DNA from 3 places in the Bradyrhizobium sp. 62 genome. Region 2 is predicted to be linked to each of the others. Evidence: predicted binding sites of a transcription regulator. Region 2 holds the regulator's gene; each other region holds the start of a gene.
What was found. Region 2 encodes PhoB, which activates phosphate uptake and scavenging genes when phosphate is short. Its sites were predicted from a motif close to TGTCATNNANCTGTCAT; they were not measured.

Region 1: phnC (phosphonate ABC transporter ATP-binding protein) is a predicted target of PhoB. The motif match lies at 3,677-3,693, and genes of this name have one in related genera.
Region 3: IVB47_RS24440 (DUF465 domain-containing protein) is a predicted target of PhoB. The motif match lies at 1,767-1,783, and genes of this name have one in related genera.

Annotation. Positions count from the first base shown of each region.
Region 1 covers NZ_JADPIT010000016.1:108,182-114,670, reverse strand. Annotated here, with positions in the region: gene IVB47_RS19525 (dihydrodipicolinate synthase family protein) at 1-890, shown strand, start outside; gene IVB47_RS19520 (DUF1045 domain-containing protein) at 1,053-1,751, opposite strand; gene IVB47_RS19515 (alpha-D-ribose 1-methylphosphonate 5-triphosphate diphosphatase) at 1,770-2,963, opposite strand; gene IVB47_RS19510 (chloramphenicol acetyltransferase) at 2,960-3,631, opposite strand; gene phnC (phosphonate ABC transporter ATP-binding protein) at 3,815-4,624, shown strand; gene phnD (phosphonate ABC transporter substrate-binding protein) at 4,688-5,623, shown strand; gene phnE (phosphonate ABC transporter, permease protein PhnE) at 5,700-6,489, shown strand, end outside.
Region 2 covers NZ_JADPIT010000016.1:274,856-281,344, reverse strand. Annotated here, with positions in the region: gene pstC (phosphate ABC transporter permease subunit PstC) at 1-236, shown strand, start outside; gene pstA (phosphate ABC transporter permease PstA) at 241-1,086, shown strand; gene pstB (phosphate ABC transporter ATP-binding protein PstB) at 1,083-1,904, shown strand; gene phoU (phosphate signaling complex protein PhoU) at 1,915-2,631, shown strand; gene phoB (phosphate regulon transcriptional regulator PhoB) at 2,655-3,362, shown strand; gene IVB47_RS20325 (GcrA family cell cycle regulator) at 3,610-4,122, opposite strand; gene IVB47_RS20320 (aspartate aminotransferase family protein) at 4,578-5,780, shown strand; gene argF (ornithine carbamoyltransferase) at 5,780-6,489, shown strand, end outside.
Region 3 covers NZ_JADPIT010000023.1:179,347-185,835, forward strand. Annotated here, with positions in the region: gene IVB47_RS24430 (EAL domain-containing protein) at 1-30, opposite strand, end outside; gene IVB47_RS24435 (NAD(P)/FAD-dependent oxidoreductase) at 233-1,336, shown strand; gene IVB47_RS24440 (DUF465 domain-containing protein) at 1,503-1,682, opposite strand; gene IVB47_RS24445 (DUF465 domain-containing protein) at 2,010-2,216, shown strand; gene IVB47_RS24450 (hypothetical protein) at 2,335-2,541, shown strand; gene IVB47_RS24455 (hypothetical protein) at 2,564-2,815, shown strand; gene IVB47_RS24460 (GGDEF domain-containing protein) at 2,816-3,568, opposite strand; gene purE (5-(carboxyamino)imidazole ribonucleotide mutase) at 3,710-4,198, shown strand; gene IVB47_RS24470 (5-(carboxyamino)imidazole ribonucleotide synthase) at 4,195-5,301, shown strand; gene aqpZ (aquaporin Z) at 5,338-6,060, opposite strand; gene rpsU (30S ribosomal protein S21) at 6,321-6,489, shown strand, end outside.

The sequences.
Region 1 (6,489 bases), 170 kb from region 2:
CGGTCGCACCCACCATCTTCGACGAGCGCGGCGAGCTCGACCTCGAGGGACAGCGCCGCTGCATCGATTTCATGATCGACGCAGGCTCGAATGGTCTATGCATTCTCGCCAATTTTTCCGAGCAGTTCGTGCTCACGGATGCCGAGCGCGAGACCGTGATGCATGCGGTACTGGAGCATGTCGCGGGCCGCGTTCCCGTGATCGTCACGACCACGCATTTCAGCTCGGCCGTCTGCGCCGCGCGGAGCCAACAGGCCGAGGCGGCCGGTGCCGCCATGGTCATGGTCATGCCGCCCTATCACGGCGCCACCTTCCGCGTGCCCGAAAAAGGCGTGGTCGAGTTCTTCAAGGTGCTGTCGGCCGCGATCAAGATTCCGATCATGATCCAGGACGCGCCTGTCGCCGGCACCCCGCTGTCGGTCGAACTGCTCGCGCGGCTGGCGCGCGACTTCTCCAACATCCGCTATTTCAAGATCGAGGTGCCGGGCGCGGCTGCAAAGCTGCGCAGCCTGATCGACGCCGGCGGCAGCGATATCGAGGGGCCCTGGGATGGCGAGGAGGCGATCACGCTGCTCGCCGATCTCGACGCCGGCGCAACTGGCGCGATGACCGGCGGCGGCTATCCCGACGGCATCCGCCAGATCGTCGATCCCTATTTCGCCGGCAAGCGTGAAGAGGCCAAAGCCGCCTACGAACGTTGGCTGCCGCTGATCAACTACGAAAACCGCCAATGCGGCCTGATCGCCTGCAAGGCGATGATGCAGTCCGGCGGCGTGATCAAGTCGGACACGGTGCGGCATCCGCTGCAGCCGTTGCACCCGGCGACGCGGGCCGGGCTGCTGGAGCTCGCGAAGGAGCGCGATGCGCTGGCGTTGCGGTGGGGGAAGTAACTCACTCATCGTCGTTGCGAGGAGCGAAGCGACGAAGCAAGCCAGGCTATTTCCGCGGACGTAGGCAATCCAGAATCCGTGCCGCGGAAATAGCTGGATTGCTTCGCTGCGCTCGCAATGACGGTTGCTTCGCTGCGCTCGCAATGACGGAGCTTGAGGAAGCTATCTCGCCAACGCCCACTCGCCTACAATGCGAAACCTTGCTCCCGCATCATCCTGCTTGAACAATGCCATGCGATCGATCGCCAGCGCATCAAGCCGGAGCGCCGCGAACCGCGCGCGCAGCGTCTCCAGAATTGGCCTGCGGCGCTCCGCGTCCAGCCGCCCCGTCAACGTCATGTGGAAGCGGAATTCCTCCATCACGTAGGGGTAGCCCCAGCGGTCGAGATAGTCGCGCTGCCGCTCGCTGAGCTTCTCGGGCTTGCGCCGCGCGCGATCTTCCGCCGTCAGGGCGGTGCGAAAGCCATCGAACGCGCGGACGCAATCGGCGGCGAACTCTTGGAGCGCATCGACCGGCTCGGCCGGAATGACCGCGATGAAGCCGCTGATGGCATCGACAATCGGGCGGATCACCGGGATCGTCCGCGCCTCGCCGGCGAAGGCCACGCAGGCCGCCAAAAGCTCCGCCTCCGTCCTGCCCGGCGCCAGCGCCATCGGCGCTTTCAGTGTGCCGTGAAAACCGTATTTGCGAGGATCGGCGGTGATGTCGCGCCAATCCGGCGCGAGATGCGATGCGTCGGCGGGAAAGGGCAGCTCATTGCCGGTATAGACGTCGTAACCGAGCAGCTCCGCGCCGAAGCGGGAGAGGGCGCTGTCGCTGCCTGCGGCAAAATAGATCGCGTAGCGGGGGAAACTTGTCATCGTCCGAGCATAGCGGGTTTATGCCGCGACGACAGCTTCGCGCGGGGTAGCTGCCATGCCAAGCAACCGCGCCGCGTCGGTGAGATGCACGAGCTTGCCGCCCGATATCACGGCGATCAGCCGCGGCCGCAGCGGCACGCTGTCATCGACCAGCACAATATCCGCGCGCCGGCCTTCCGCGAGCACGCCGCGATCGGCAAGGCCGGTCGCGCGCGCCGGCGCGGCGGAGACCAGGTTCCAGGCCTCGGTCAGCGGCAGCACGCCATCGGCGGCGAGGCGGAACGCAGCGAGCAGCTGCGCGGGATAGTAATAGTCCGAGGCCAGCACCGAGCAGAGCCCCTTGGCGATCATGTCGGATGCTTTGGTCCAGCCCGTGTGGCTGCCGCCGCGCACGACGTTCGGTGCGCCGTAGACGATGTCGTCGCCGTGGCTTGCCGCCGCCCGCGCCGTCTCCTCGTTGATCGGAAATTCCGCGATCGCCACGCCCATGGCGCGAAAGCCCTCGCGCATCGCCGGCGTTGCGTCGTCGTGCGAGAGCATCCGCATCCCGGCGGCGCGGGCCGCGGCGGCCAGCCGTGACACCGAAGCAGGGACCTCGCTGGCGTACGAAAGCACGTGTCGGACCAGCCGGTCGAAATCCTCGCCCGACAGGCCGGTGCGCTCCACCATGCGATTGCGCTTGCGCGGCTTGGCCATGTCCCCAACCGTGCCGTCCATGTGGTCGTTGAAGGCGAACAGGTCGACGCGGCCATCGCTGAGCCACTGGCTGATCTCGGTTTCGGCGTCGAGATTATAGGTCTCGTGGCGCAGGTGAAAGCGGGTGTCGGCCGCGAATTGCGGGCGCTGCCGTTCGATCGCCTCCATCAGGCCGCGCGCATTGTCGGCGCTGCGCAGGCCCGGCTCCCACGAACAGGTCGTGGCGTGAAACACCGTGGTGATACCGTTGCTGATCGCTTGGCGGTCGCTATCGGCGAGCGCCACGTCGATCGGAAAATCGACCCCGGCGCGCGGCATCATCTGCCGCTCGAAGGCATCGCCATGCAGATCGACGATGCCAGGCAGGACCAGCAGGTTGCGCGCGTCGATCGCAAGCCGCGCCCGGCCGCGAGAGGCATCGATCTCTGCGATGTCCGTTCCGGACAGGGCAAGAGAAGTTTCGACGAGCTCGGAGCCGATCAGGGTTCGGCCGCCCTCAAGGAAAATGTCTGTCACGCGACTGCGCTTGGTTTGCTGCTAACAGAATTGTTGAGAGAACTTGCTCGTGCTTCGTATGTCGAGAGAAAATCTTCAATCCCGAGCTTGCGGAAATCGGGCAGTGCTGTACGCAATTTGTCGTGATCCCAATCCCACCAGGCGAGGGTGGCGAGCCGTCCGGCAAGCTCTTCCGAGAACCGCCGGCGAACGATGCGCGCCGGATTGCCGGCGACGATGGTGTAGGCCGGAACGTCCTTGGTGACGATGGCGCCGGCCGCGATCACCGCGCCGGTGCCGATGTTGCGGCCCGGCAGCACGATCGCGCCATGGCCGATCCAGACGTCATGCCCGATATGGACGTGATGCTGGCGCCGCCAGTCGAAGAATTCCGTGTCGTCGCTCTCGCCTTCGAAATAGGCGCTCGAACGATAGGTGAAGTGCGCCTGCGTGGCGCGGTGCATCGGGTGATTGCCCGGATTGATCCGTGTCATCGCCGCGATCGAGCAGAACTTTCCGATGGTGGTGTAGGTGATCTGGGCGTCGTTCACGACATAGGAGTAATCGCCCATCGTCACCTCGTGTAGCATCGTGCGCGCGCCGACCTCGGTATAGGCGCCAAGCCTGGCGTCGTGCAGCTTCGCCGAGGGATCGATGGTCGGCTGGACCGAAAGAGCTTTGGCGGCCATGTTGCATCCGAACGAGAGGGCGGGCGTTTCTCTTCGAGCGGCTTGATGACAATGTCATGACGCCGCGATGACAGGGGATGAACAGGGGATGATGTGTGTAGGATCGCCGCACCGCAACGTTCGTGTCACACAAGTGTCAAGCGCCGGCGTTAGCGGTGGGTCCCAGCTACTCTGGAGCCCTGCATGCTGGTGGTTGAAGGTCTAACGTGTCGCTTCGGCGTGAAAGCCGCGGTGGACGACGCCTCGTTTCAAGTCTCTCCCGGCGGCTTCGTCGGCGTGATCGGACGGTCCGGCGCCGGCAAGTCGACCCTGCTGCGGACCATCAACCGTCTCGCGGCCCCTTCGCAGGGCCGCATCCTGTTCGACGGCCTCGACGTCACGGCGCTGCGCGGTAAGGAGCTGCGGCAGTGGCGGGCGCGCTCGGCGATGATCTTTCAGCAGTTCAATCTGGTCGGCCGGCTCGACGTTCTCACCAACGTCCTGATGGGACGGCTTGCGACGATGCCGGCCTGGCGCTCGCTGTCGCAGACCTGGCCCGAGCAGGACAAGGCGCTGGCGATGTCCGCGCTTGAGCAGTTCGACATCGCCCCGCTAGCAGCCCAGCGCGCCGACCAACTCTCCGGCGGCCAGCAGCAGCGCGTCGCGATCGCCCGCGCGCTGGTGCAGCAGCCCGACATCATCCTCGCCGACGAGCCGATCGCTTCGCTCGATCCGCGCAACACCAAGATCGTCATGGATGCGCTTTTGCGCATCAACAAGCATTTTGGCATCACCGTGCTCTGCAATCTGCATTCGCTCGACCTGGCGCGCAGCTATTGCGACCGCCTGATCGGCATGGCGCAGGGACGCGTGGTGTTCGACGGCGCACCGGCTGAGTTGACCGAGCACGTTGCGCGCGAGCTCTACGATCTCGAAGCCGCCGATGTCATGGGCGGCACGCTCGCACCGGTGCGACAGGGCATTCCGGTGCTTGGAACGGCGGCCGCCGCCTGAGCGGCGCCGCATCAGGACCCACCAGTTTTGCGTCAACCGACCTCAACCAATGAAGAGGCTATCATGATCACTCGCAGATTGATTCTTGCCGGCGCCGCCGCGCTCGCGTTCACGACCTCGGCTTCCGCCGAGGACTGGAAAGCTAGATATCCCGAACTGACCTTCGCGGTCATTCCGGCGGAAAACGCCTCGGGCGTCACCGAGCGCTGGGCGCCGTTCATGAACTATCTCTCCAAGGAATTGGGCGTGAAAGTCACGCTGCGCATCGCCAACGACTACGCGGCCGTCATCGAAGGTCAGCGTGCCGGCAACATTCATATCGCAAGCTATGGCTCAGCGTCGTTTGCCCGCGCCCGCCTGACCGGCGTCAAGACCGACGCCTTCGCGAACGACATCAACTCCGACGGCTCTACCGGCTACTACTCGGTGTTCTTCGTCAAGGCGAGCAGCCCCTACAAGAGCATCGACCAGCTCAAGGGCAAGAACCTCGGCCTGGTCGACCCGAACTCAACCTCCGGCAACAACGTGCCGCGTTTCGAGCTCGACAAAATGGGCATCGCGGACGCCGACACCTATTTCAGCAAGGTCGTCTTCACCGGCAGCCACGAGAACGCGATCCTGGCACTTGCGCAGGGCACGGTCGACGTCGCGGCCAACCAGTGGACCAGCGACGACGATTCGACGCTGGCGCAGATGCTGACCAAGGGCATGCTGAAGAATGCCGATGGCTCGGCGATGAAGAAGGATGATTTCCGCATCATCCACAAGTCGGCGCCGATCATCAACGGCCCCTATGCCTACAATTCCGACCTGCCGGAAGAGGCCAAGGCCGCGATCGCGAAGGCGTTCTTCGACGCGCCGGCCAAGGACAAGGCTGCCTTCGACCGCCTCCAGGACGGCCAGAAGAAAGGTTTTCATCCCGCGACCACCAAGGATTGGGATGGCACGATCGAGCTGATCAAGTTCGTCGATGCGCTGCGTAAGAAGAAGGCGTCCTGAGTTTCGGGACGATGCCACTGGAGCCGGGTCGATGGACCCGGCTCTTTCTCTTTGATCGACCACCTTTCCTGATCAGATGACCGTCGCGGTTTCGATCCTTCCCGAGCAGCAGCTCGCCGTGCTCAACGCCGCCTATCGCCAGGCGGTCGCGCGCAGGCGAGGGCGCCTCCTGTTCGGAGCCGTGGTGTTCGCCGCTGCGCTGCTTCTGGCGGCGATCGGCGCGGAAGTGAATCTGCGGACGCTGTTCGCCCATTACAGCAACTTCATCAGCTATTTCGACCGCATCCTCACACTCGACAGCGGGCAGCGGGTCTGGACCGATGTCGGCGAGTGGCTCTGGGGCTGGCGCAAATGGCTGAGGATGCTGGGCGAGACCCTGCTGATCTCCTATGTCGGCACGTTGATCGGCGCGACTTTTGCCTTCTGCCTGAACTTCTTCGCGGCTGAAAACACCTCGCCCGCGCCCTGGCTGCGGTTCGCGGTGCGGCGCCTGCTTGAATTCGCCCGCACGGTGCCCGGCATCGTGTTTGCGCTGATCTTCGTGATCGCCTTCGGGCTCGGACCGATGGCGGGCGTACTGGCCATTGCGATTCACTCCACCGGCGCGCTCGGAAAGCTGTTCTCCGAGATCGTCGAGAACGCCGACATGAAGCCGGTCGAAGGCGTCCGCTCGACCGGCGCGAGCTGGCTCTCCTGCATGCGCTTCGCCATCCTGCCGCAGGTCACGGCGGGCTATGCCAGCTACGCGCTGCTGCGTTTCGAGATCAACGTCCGCGAGGCCTCCGTGATGGGATTCGTCGGCGCCGGCGGCATCGGCCAGGAGCTGGTCGTCGCCATCCGCAAGTTCTATTACTCCGACGTCAGCG
Region 2 (6,489 bases):
TCGGCGAGACCATGGCGGTGACCTTCATCATCGGTAACTCGTTCCGGATCTCGTCGTCGATCTTCGCCCCCGGCACCACGATCTCGGCGGCGATCGCATCCGAGTTCGCCGAGAGCGACGGCCTGCACCAGTCCGGCCTGATCCTGCTCGGCCTCCTGCTGTTCGTGCTGACCTTCTTCGTGCTCGCGGCGGCGCGGCTGATGCTGATGCGGCTGGAAAAGAAGGCGGGGAACTGACGCCATGAATCCGATCTATTCACGCCGCCGCCGCAAGGACATCGTCGTCCGCGGGCTCTGCATCGCCGCAACCGCCTTCGGTGTCACCTGGCTCGCGCTGATCCTGATTACGCTGCTCTACAACGGACTGGCCGGACTCAATGTCCAGCTGTTCACCGAGAACACGCCGCCACCGGGATCGAACGAGGGCGGACTGCTCAACGCCATCGTCGGCTCGCTGATCATGACCGTGATCGGCGTCGGCATCGGCGCGCCGCTCGGCATGTTCGCCGGCACCTATCTCGCCGAGTACGGCCGCAATGACCGGCTGACCTCGGTGATCCGCTTCATCAACGACATCCTGCTCTCGGCACCCTCGATCATCATCGGCCTGTTCATCTACGGCGCGGTGGTGGTGCCGATGCGCGGCTTCTCGGCGATCGCGGGCTCGCTCGCGCTCGCGGTCATCGTGATCCCGGTGGTGCTGCGCACGACCGAGGACATGCTGCTGCTGGTGCCGAACGCGTTGCGCGAGGCGGCCTCGGCGCTCGGCCTGCCGCGTTCGCTGGTGATCAAGCGGATCGCTTATCGCGCTGCCCGTTCGGGCCTCATCACCGGCGTGCTGCTCGCGACCGCCCGCGTCGCCGGTGAAACCGCGCCGCTGCTGTTCACCGCGCTGTCGAACCAGTTCTTCAGCCTCGGCCTGAACAAGACGATGGCAAACCTGCCGGTGACCATCAACAACTTCGTGCAGAGCCCCTATGCCTATTGGAAGCAGCTGGCCTGGAGCGGCGCGCTGCTCATCACCCTGACCGTTCTTGCCCTTAATATTTTCGCGCGCATCCTTGGCGCCGAGAGGACCGCAAAATGAGTGATCTTTCCGTATCGATGAGCGCGTCAGGTGGACTGCCGCACGCGGCAGTGCTGCCGGAGGCGCCCCCCAAGGTGACCGTGCGCAACCTGAACTTCTATTACGGCGAGCACCACGCGCTGAAAAACATCAACCTGACGCTCGGCGCCAACCGCGTCACGGCGTTCATCGGTCCGTCAGGCTGCGGCAAGTCGACCCTGCTGCGCATCTTCAACCGGATGTACGACCTCTATCCCGGTCAGCGCGCCACCGGTCAGCTCATGCTCGACCAGACCAACATCCTCGACGGCAAGCTGGACCTCAATCTGCTGCGCGCCCGCGTCGGCATGGTGTTCCAGAAACCGACGCCGTTCCCGATGACGATCTACGAGAACATCGCGTTCGGCATCCGTCTTTATGAGAAGATCTCGAAGTCCGAAATGGACGGCCGCGTCGAGAAGGCGCTGCGCGGCGGCGCGCTGTGGAACGAAGTCAAGGACAAGCTCAACGCCTCCGGCCTGTCGCTCTCCGGCGGCCAGCAGCAGCGCCTCTGCATCGCCCGCACCGTCGCGGTGCGGCCCGAGGTGATCCTGTTCGACGAACCCTGTTCGGCGCTCGACCCGATCTCGACCGCCAAGGTCGAGGAGCTGATCCAGGAGCTGTCCGAGGATTACACGATCGCGATCGTCACCCACAACATGCAGCAGGCGGCGCGCGTCTCCGACAAGACCGCCTTCATGTATCTCGGCGAGTTGATCGAGTTCGACGACACCAGCAAGATCTTCACGTCGCCGTCCGACCGGCGCACGCAGGATTACATCACCGGCCGGTTCGGCTAGGAGACGCGACATGGGTTCTGAACATACCGCAAAGGCCTTCGACACCGACCTCCAGGAACTCACGCGCCTGGTCGCCGAGATGGGTGGCATCGCCGAGCGCATGATCGTCGAGTCCGTCGACGCATTGATCCGCCGCGACGTCCCGCTCGGCCAGCGCGTCGTCGCCATCGACACTGAACTCGACGCGCTGCAGAAGCGCATCGAGGAACGCGCGGTGCTCACCATCGCCCGGCGCCAGCCAATGGCGGTCGATCTGCGCGAGATCGTCGGCGCCATGCGCGTCGCGACCGATCTCGAGCGCATCGGCGACCTCGCCAAGAACATGGGCAAGCGCGTTGCGGCGCTGGAGACGGACTTCCATCCGCTCAAGCTGTTCCGCGGCCTCGAGCACATGACCGACCTCGTGCAGCAGCAGGTCAAGTCGGTGCTGGACGCCTATGCCGCGCATGATTTGCCGGCGGCGATGGCGGTGTGGAAGGGTGACGAGGAAGTCGACGCCATCTGCACCTCGCTGTTCCGCGAGCTCCTTACCTACATGATGGAGGATCCGCGCAACATCTCGTTCTGTATTCACCTGATGTTCTGCGCCAAGAACATCGAGCGGATCGGCGACCACGCCACCAACATCGCCGAGACCGTGTTCTACATGATCGAGGGCCAGGCGATCACCGACAAGCGGCCGAAGGGCGACATGACGACCTTCGCCAGCACGGTACCGAACACCTGAAGACTTAAGGGAGCGACGACCCGATGGGCGCACGCATTATGGTGGTTGAGGACGAGGAAGCCCTGACCGAGCTTCTCCGCTACAACCTCGAAGGCGACGGCTATGACGTCGAGACGGTGATGCGCGGCGACGACGCCGACACCCGCCTCAAGGAGCACATCCCCGATCTGATCGTGCTCGACTGGATGCTGCCGGGCCTGTCAGGCATCGAACTGTGCCGGCGGCTTCGCACCCGTCCCGAGACCAAGCAGCTCCCGATTATCATGCTCACCGCGCGCGGCGAGGAGAGCGAGCGGGTGCGGGGTCTTGCGACCGGCGCCGACGATTACATCGTCAAGCCATTCTCGGTGCCGGAGCTGCTGGCGCGCGTGAAAGGCCTGCTGCGGCGCGCAAGCCCCGAGCGGCTCGCCACCGTCCTTGCTTTTGGCGACATCGAGCTCGACCGCGACAAGCGCCGCGTGGCGCGCTCGGGCCGGCCGATCGATCTCGGTCCGACCGAATATCGCCTGCTGGAGTTCTTCCTGGAGCACCCGGGACGGGTGTTCTCGCGCGAGCAACTGCTCGACAGCGTCTGGGGCCGCGACATCTATATCGACGAGCGCACCGTCGACGTGCATATCGGCCGCCTGCGCAAGCTGCTCAATCTCGGCCGCGAGCAGGACCCGATCCGCACCGTCCGCGGCGCTGGTTACGCGCTGGATGATCGGTTTGCCAAGGCGGAGCAGGTGTAGGGTTGCAGCCTTGTTTGTTGGCAAGCTGTCCCCGAATTCTTCGACGTCGCCACGGACAAGCGAGCGAAGCGAGCGCTGATCCGGGACCCATAACCACCGAACGTGGTTTGGCGAAGACTCGGAATGACTCCTTTCGCGCAACAACTGCGCGCTCGGAATATGGGTCCCGGTCTCCGTGCGCAATTGCGCACTAGGCCGGGACGAGACTGAAATCGTTGAGCCGTCTTCGCGCGGGGACTTGCGGTAATTAGCGCGGCCCCGGCTTCACCGGTGCACGCCGCCGATCCGACGCCGGCTGGTACGCGACGCGCGAGTGCTGGGCGCAATAGGGCAGGCCGGACAGCGCCCGTCCACCGCAGAAGAAGAAGTCCGGGCTCGAGGGATCGCCGACCGGCCAGTGGCAGGTCGCCTCGTTCAATTCCAGCAGTGACAGCCGCTGGCTCATCGGCACCACGTTGTCATAGGTGACCGGATCCGGCTCAGCCTCGACCTCGAAGGCCTGCGCCAGCGCGGTGTTGCCGCGCGAGATCGGGCGGCTCACCCGCATCATGTGCTGCGCGGGGCGCGCCTTGCGCGGCCGCGGCGCTGCCGACGAAGGGCTCTTGGCGCGGCCCGAGAGGCCGAGCCTGTGCACTTTGCCGATCACGGCATTGCGGGTCACATTGCCGAGCTCCGCCGCGATCTGGCTGGCCGAAAGTCCGGCCTCCCAGAGCTTTTTCAGCTGCTCGACGCGATCATCGGACCAGGTCAAAACCGTCATTGCACCCTTTCCCTCGCTGCGCGCCAGCCATCCTGGGGCCTCGCAGCGAATGCCTAAGCCTTCAAAAACCCGTGCCGCCAGAATCCCTTAAGGCTCGCCGGGCGCGTCTTGAACGCCCGAACGTTTACGCCGGTACATAAGGACTTAAAGATCAGAACCACTGCACGAGATGTCGTATCTGACAATCCAAACGCTACAATATGGCGTGACTCCCGCGCAAGAGTCCGCCGACTCGCTTCCACATGTTCCGTGACTAAATCCCGCAAAATCGGCACCGCAAGACTACGGATTCAGCGTTTCGCGAGGCTTTCCGGGCGGCATTGACACCCGTTTCACCAAGCCTAAGATAGTCGCACGTGCCGCCCGCAAGAGGCGGCACGTTTCGTTTTCCGGGCCGGTCGATGGTGCGTTGCGCAATGCACGCTCACACCGTCCGCAACATTCAAGTGACCGTCATGACTAACAGCGCAGCGCCGCATTTGCTCCCCGTTTTCGCCAGGTCCGACCTCGGTTTCGAGCGTGGCGAAGGCTGCTGGCTGATCGCGACCAATGGCGAGCGCTATCTCGATTTCACCTCCGGGGTGGCGGTGAATGCGCTCGGCCATGCCCATCCGGCGCTGGTCGCGGCGTTGCAGGAGCAGGCCACGAAGCTCTGGCACATGTCGAACCTGTTCCAGAGCCCGGACGGCGAAAAGCTCGCCGCGCGCCTGTGCAATGAAAGTTTTGCGGATTTCGTGTTCTTCTGCAATTCCGGCGCCGAAGCGCTGGAATGCGTGATCAAGGTCGTGCGCCGTTATCACGCCGCGAAGGGCCATCCAGACCGTTATCGCATGATCACCTTCGAAGGCGCCTTCCATGGCCGCACGCTGGCGACGCTGGCCGCGACGGGTTCGGCAAAATATCTCGAAGGTTTCGGTCCCCCGATGGAGGGCTTCGACCAGGTTGCGCATGGCGATCTCGACGCGGTGAAAAAGGCGATCGGTCCGCAGACCGCCGGCATCCTGATCGAGCCGATCCAGGGCGAGGGCGGTGTGCGTTCGGCAACGCCCGCCTTCCTGAGGGCGTTGCGCCAGCTCTGCGACGAGAAGGGTCTGTTGCTCGCCTTCGACGAGGTGCAAACCGGCATGGGCCGCACTGGCGATCTGTTCGCGTACCGCCGCCTTGGCGTCGAACCCGACGTGATGTCGCTGGCCAAGGCGCTCGGCGGCGGCTTCCCGATCGGCGCGTGCCTTGCGACCGCGGAAGCGGCGTCCGGCATGACACCGGGCTCGCACGGCTCGACCTTCGGCGGCAATCCGCTCGCGATCGCGGCTGCGAACGCCGTGCTCGACGTCATGCTCAAGCCCGGCTTCTTCGACCACGTGCAGAGGATGTCGCTGTTGCTGAAGCAGAAGCTCGCTTCCGTGATCGACCGCCACTCTGATGTCGTCAGCGAAGTGCGCGGCGAGGGCCTCCTGATCGGCATCAAGGCCGTGGTGCCTTCGGGCGATCTCGTTGCCGCCTTGCGCGCCGAAAAGCTGCTCACCGTCGGTGCCGGCGACAATGTCGTGCGTTTCCTGCCGCCTTTGATCGTCACCGAAGCCGAGATCGAGGACAGCGTCGGGCGGCTCGAGCGCGCCTGCACCGCGTTATCCGGCAACAAGCGGGCGGCAAGCTGATGAGCAAGTCGCTCGATAATACACCCAAGAAAACACCGAAGCACTTCCTCGATATCAACGAGCTGCCGCTGTCGGAGCTCAAGCGCATGCTCGCCGCGTCCTCCGCGATGAAGGCGAAGCAGAAGGCGCATCAGCCGGTCAGGCCGCTCGAAGGCAAGACGCTGGCGATGATCTTCGAGCGCCCCTCGACGCGGACGCGGGTGTCTTTCGATGTCGCCATGCGCCAGCTCGGCGGCGAGCCCATCATGCTCACCGGCGCCGAGATGCAGCTCGGCCGCGGCGAGACCATCGCCGACACCGCGCGCGTGCTGTCGCGCTATGTCGACGCCATCATGATCCGAATCCTCAATCACGATGCCCTGCTGGAGCTTGCGGCGAACGCCACCGTTCCCGTCATCAACGGCCTGACGCGGCGCTCGCATCCCTGCCAGGTGATGGCCGACCTCATGACCTACGAGGAACATCGCGGCCCGATCGAGGGCAAGACGGTGGCCTGGACCGGAGACGACAACAACGTGCTGGCGTCCTGGGCGCACGCCGCCGAGCGCTTCAAATTCCAGCTCAATGTCGCGACGCCTCCGGAGCTCGCCCCGAAAAAAGCCATGCGCGACTTCATCAAGGCGACCGGCGCGCCGATCATGCTCGGCACCGATGCCGAAGCCGCCGTGCGCGGCGCCGATTGTGTCGTGACCGACACCTGGGTGTCGAT
Region 3 (6,489 bases), on a different contig from region 2:
GCTGCCCGCGTGCCAGTTCTTCTCAGCCATCAGCCACCCGCGATTTCAACGTCGGATTGTCTGGCCTGGCGGGTTTGGATCGGGTAAACGCCTGTACGAGCAACGGAAAAATGTGGCATCAAATACGGCAATTGCCCTGACATGATAAATGCTTCCTTAACGGAAAACGCCCCCGCGCCGCCGTTTCCAGGCGTGAGGCCTTCGTCGCTTCGAGCGGACGTCCTGCACAACCATGGATAGGGTGGACTGCGTCGTCATCGGAGCCGGCGTGATCGGGCTCGCGGTGGCTCGAAAGCTGGCGCAAGCCGGGCGCGAGGTGATCGTGCTCGAGCAAGCCGAGGCCATCGGCACCATCACCTCCTCGCGCAACAGCGAGGTGATCCATGCCGGCATCTACTACCGCGCCGGAAGCTGGATGGCGCGCATGTGCGTCGACGGCAAGCACGCGCTCTATCGTTACTGTTCCGAGCGCGGCATCCCGCACAGGAATTGCGGCAAGCTGATCGTCGCGACCAATCCGAAAGAGACCGAGAAGCTGCAATCGATCAAGGCGCATGCCGAGGCCAACGGCGTGCTCGACATGCAGTTGCTCACGGGCGATGCGGCACGTGGGCTGGAGCCGGCGCTCGCCTGCGACGCCGCGCTGCTGTCGCCGTCGACCGGCATCATCGACAGCCACGCCTACATGCTCTCGCTGCGCGGCGAAGCCGAGGACGCGGGCGCGGCCTTCGCGTTCCACACCCCGCTGATCCGTGCCAAGGCGACCGCCGGCGTCATCGAGATCGAGGCGGGCGGCGAAGCGCCGATGACGCTGCAATGCAGCCTCCTCGTCAACGCCGCCGGGCTCTCGGCGACCACCGTGGCGCGCAACATCGAGGGCATGCCGCTGGAACGGATCCCGACGGCCTACCTCGCCAAGGGAAACTACTTCAGCTGCAATGCCAGGGCACCGTTCTCGCGCCTGATCTATCCGGTGCCCGAGCCCGGTGGGCTAGGGGTGCATCTGACGCTGGACATGGCAGGACAGGCGCGTTTCGGCCCCGACGTCGAGTGGATCGAGACGATCGACTATGAGGTCGACCCGTCACGCGCCGAGCGCTTCTACCCGGCGATCCGCAGATACTGGCCGACGTTGCCTGACGGCGCGCTCATGCCGAGCTATTCGGGCATCCGCCCGAAGATCGTGCCGCCGGCGGTGGCCACGCAGGATTTCTTGATGCAGGGCCCGCGCGATCACGGCGTCGAAGGCCTGATCAATCTGTTCGGCATCGAGTCGCCCGGATTGACGTCATCGCTCGCGATCGCGGATCACGTTGCCGAGCTCGCAAACATCTAGTGGTTTAAAGCGAAGGGGATTCCGGTTGCGCGTAAAGAAGCGCGTCCAGACAAGAAGCTAGAGCGGCGAAATCCTTGCACGCTGCGCGCCTTGCAGCAGGGATGAGCGCAAAGGCTCCCATCCCTGCCTGAAAGGGTGCGATCAACTCTACGCTGTTACGGGGTTACTAGTGGAGCGTGTCGCCGTGCCTGAGACGCTCGATCTGGTCCTTGACCATCAACTTCCGGCGCTTCAACTCAACAATTTGCAGGTCGTCTGTTGAAAGGTGCACGAGAGCTTCGTGCAATTCGTTTTCGAGAGTTTTGTGCTTCCGTTCCAATTCAACCAGATGTGCCTGAATTGTCATTCGAAACCTCCTCGGTAGGGGTGAACCTTGGATTCGACCGGACGACGAAGTGTACATCACCGATTCGTTCTGTCGATGGGTATCCGTCGTCGCACTGTCATTTTTGAAAATTCATATGTAACGAAGCGTGAGTAAGGGAACCACGCGGGAAAAATCCGTGATATCAATGCGCTTGCGCAACGTCGAAGCGACCGCAGAAATATCCCGCGGGAGATCGACGCGGGACAGCCCGAGATCGCTTGCGATCACGGCGCGCAAGGACGATAGTTTCCACAGGGCATCCACAGCCTTAATCTCACGCCTATCGGTTTTTCGGCCACCGCAGACATGACCAATGAAGATGCGCGCGAACTCGAATCCGAGCTCGCCCGGTTGCACCAGGAACACCGAGATCTTGATGCGGCGATCGATGCACTGCATCAATCGCCCGCCCCCGACCTGTTGCGGTTACAGCGGTTGAAGAAACGCAAGCTGTTGTTGCGTGACCGTATCGCGTTCATCGAAGACCAGATCACGCCCGATATCATCGCCTGATCCACAGGAGGACAGCTCACGGCGACCCGCCGCATGTGAATCCGCTTGACTCAAAAGGAACAAAATAAGAACATTTAGACACCAACGCCCCCCGGAAAACCGTCCAAGGAAAACGCAGATGTCGGCAGCCGCCCTTCTCGACAACGGCCATTATGAACAAGCCTGTGATCAGGCGATCGCGATGTGCGACGGCAATCTGCGCAGCACCATCAAGGCGCTGATCATGGCCAATGAATATCTGGAGGCCGAGCTGGAGGAATTGCAGGCGGCGGTTTCCGCAGGCTGCATTCCGGAGACCTCGCGCAGCAAGAGTAGCGCCGCCTGACTGTCAGCTATCGGAGCCGACCATGTCCGATGTCACCTATTACGTTGCATTACCTTTCCTGACCGACGAGGACGGCTCGCCGGTCGCAGGTGCGGCCGAGGAATGCCAGAGCGCGGCGGCCGCGCTACGGCGCGCCGAGATCATGTCGCGCGGCGCCGGCCACACCGGCGCGGTCGCGTTCAGCCGCAGCGGCGATCCCATGACCGGCGAATTCGGCGACGCCAAACTGCTCCGCAGCTTCGGCAACGTACCGAAAGACCTCGGCACACTTTAACTAGCTGCTGACGAGCCTGATGTGCGGCTCGTGCCGCCGGTGCGCCTTGCGCACATACATGGCGGCATCGGCCTCCTCCAGGGCCCGCGTGGAGTCGGACTGCACTCCAAGCAGGGCGACGCCGGCGGAAGCGCCCGCGCTCACGTGCTGGCCGCGAAAGACAAAGGACAATTCGTCGACGGCCTGCTCGAAAGCCGCGGCCTTCGCCTTGGCGTCGGTCTCGCTGAGATTCCAGAGCAGCAGCGCGAACTCGTCGCCGCCGAGGCGGCCCACCACGTCCGAGGCGCGGATCTGCCGCGTCAGCGTGGCGGCAATCGCCTTCAGCACCTCGTCGCCGGCCGCATGGCCGAAGGAATCGTTGATCGGCTTCAGCCGATCGACGTCGAGGACGATCAGCGCGCCGCTGGCGCGGTAGCGCTTCATGTAGGCGACGGCGCGAGCGAGCTCACGTTCGAAGCCGCGCCGGTTCGGAATTTCCAGCAGGAAGTCGGTGTCGGCGGCTGCCTCGAGCTCCGCGACCCGCCGCAGCGCCCCCTTGAGCTTGCTCCGGAGGTCGCGGATGGTCGCGTTGACGGCCGGCTTCATGGCCCCTTTGGCGCCGCCAGCGGCCGACGCTCCACGCCGCGCCGGAAGCTTGGCCGGGCCCTTGGCCCGACTCTTGGCCAGACGCTTGGGAGCAACTTTGGAGCGACCGGCGCTGGTTTTCGGGCCCTTTTTGGCCTTCGCAGCGCTCGCCCTTTTTGGTTTCTTCATGGGCATCCTGCTCAATGAAGGCTTGCGGGGATTCACCAAGACAGGATAGTGCATTCCCTTCTCCTTGCCACCGCCTTGCGAGCAACCGGCCGGAACCGCTAATCTGGCCTATCTTCCTGTTTTTCGAGCACAATTGACGTCATGACCGCGCCAATCGCCATCATCATGGGAAGCCAGTCGGACTGGGACACGATGCGGCATACCGCCGACACGCTTGCAGCGCTCGGCGTTGTCGCCGACACTCGCATCGTTTCGGCACACCGCACCCCCGATCGGCTGTTTGCGTTCGCCAAGGGCGCCAAGGGGGCCGGTTACAAGGTCATCATCGCCGGCGCGGGCGGCGCTGCGCACCTGCCCGGCATGGCGGCAGCGCTGACGGAACTGCCCGTGTTCGGCGTCCCAGTCGAATCCAGGACGCTGAAGGGCATCGATTCGCTCTATTCGATCGTCCAGATGCCCGCAGGCATCCCGGTCGGCACCCTCGCCATCGGCAAGGCCGGCGCCATCAATGCGGCGCTGTTGGCGGCCGCCGTGCTGGCCTTATCCGACCCGGCCTTGTCCGATCGCCTCGCCGCCTGGCGCAAGGCGCAGACCGAGGCCGTGGCCGAGCGCCCGGAGGACAAGGCGTGACTGACGCAAAGCAGGTGAAGCTGAAGCCCGGCGACACCATTGGCATCCTCGGCGGCGGACAATTAGGGCGGATGCTGGCTATGGCGGCGGCACGGCTCGGCCTGCGCTGCCAGGTGTTCTCGCCCGATCCGGATTCACCGGCCTTCGACGTCGTCTTGAATGCGACCTGCGCTGAATATGCCGATGTCGAAGCACTCGAGCTGTTCGCCAACGACGTCGATGTCATCACCTACGAATTCGAGAACGTGCCGTCCGCGGCCGCGATGGTGCTGGATGCGCGCCGTCCCGTGCTGCCCAACCGCAAGATCCTTGAGACCACCCAGGACCGGCTCGCCGAGAAGGATTTCGTGACGCGGCTGGGCATCGGCACCGCAGCCTATGCCGACGTCACCTCGGTCCCGTCGTTGCGCGAGGCTATCGCCAGAATCGGCCTTCCGGCGGTGCTGAAGACCCGCCGCTTCGGCTATGACGGCAAGGGCCAGGCCATCATCCGCGAGGGCGACGACGTCGCGAAAGTGTGGACCAGTCTCGCCACCAAATCGGCCATCCTGGAAGCCTTCGTGCCGTACGAACGTGAGATTTCCGTGATCGCCGCCCGCTCCGCGACAGGCCAGGTCGAGTGTTTCGACGTCACCGAAAACGAGCACCGCGACCACATCCTGAAGATCTCCCGAGCGCCCGCCCGGATCCCGGACGTGCTCGCCGAGGAAGCGCGCAGCATTGCCGGCAAGATCGCGGGCGCGCTCGATTATGTCGGCGTGCTTGCCGTCGAGATGTTCGTGCTCGCCAACGGCACCGGACCCAAGGTGCTGGTCAACGAGATCGCTCCGCGCGTGCACAATTCCGGACACTGGACGCTCGACGGCGCATCCGTCTCGCAGTTCGAGCAGCACATCCGCGCCATTGCCGGCTGGCCCCTCGGCAAGCCCGTGCGCCACGGCGAGGTCGTCACCATGACCAATCTGATCGGCGACGAGATCAACGAATATGACAAGTGGCTGAGCGTGCCGGGCGCGACCGTGCACATCTACGGCAAGGGCGCGCCGCGCCCCGGCCGCAAGATGGGGCATGTCACCGAAGTGCGACCCACGACCGGCGATTGACGGGACCGCGGCGCATGCCGCGATCCCGCTTTGCGATTACGCCGTCTTTGCGCCAGCGACGACGCCGGTGGGTTCGTCGCTGAGCCAGCGATAGATCACCCCGCCAAGCGCGCCGCCGATCAGTGGCGCGACCCAGAACAGCCAGAGCTGCGACAGCGCCCAGCCGCCGACGAACAGCGCCGGTCCCGTGCTGCGCGCCGGGTTCACCGAGGTGTTGGTGACGGGGATGCTGACGAGATGGATCATCACCAGCGCGAGCCCGATCGCCAGCGGCGCAAAGCCCGCGGGCGCGCGGCCGTGGGTGGCGCCCATGATGATGAACAGGAACATCATGGTCATCACCACCTCGGTGAGGAAGCACACGATCATGCTGTACTGGCCGGGAGAATGGGCGTCGTAGCCGTTGGACGCGAATCCTTTGCTGACGTCGAAGCCGGGAGCTCCGCTTGCAATGACGTAGAGAAGCCACGCGGCCACGATCGCGCCGGCGACCTGCGCGATCACATAAGGCAGGATCTGTCCGGCCGGAAAACGTCCGCCGGCGGCAAGACCGACGGTGACGGCCGGATTGAGATGGCAGCCTGAGATGTGGCCGATCGCGTAGGCCATGGTGACCACGCTCAGCCCGAATGCGAGGGAGACACCGACCAGGCCGATGCCGACCTGCGGAAAGCCGGCTGCGATCACAGCACTTCCGCAACCTGCGAATGTGAGCCAAAAGGTGCCGATAGCCTCGGCCGCGTATTTCTTCATATCCATGTGTCGTCCCCTGCTTTCAAAGATACCGGAACAAAGCTCCGGAAACGGCCCCACCCTTGGCGTCAAATCTCCCAAATCAGGGCCGCGCAGAGGTATTTTGCCTCATTTAATGGCTGAACTTGGCCCGAAAACCCGCTTGGCCGGTGGACATCCCAAGTTTTGTCTGATACATCCGCGCCCTCAAGGTTAAGGGCGTGTGCGTTTCGCCATCCCCTTTGACTTACCAGAATTCAAATCCGATCCACTGAAGAGGATGCCGCGTGCAGGTTCTCGTTCGCGATAACAATGTCGATCAAGCCCTCAAGGCGCTCAAGAAGAAGATGCAGCGCGAGGGTATTTTCCGCGAGATGAAGCTCCGCGGTCACTACGAAAAGCCCTCCGAGAAGAAGGCCCGCGAAAAGGCCGAAGCCGTGCGTCGCGCACGCAAGC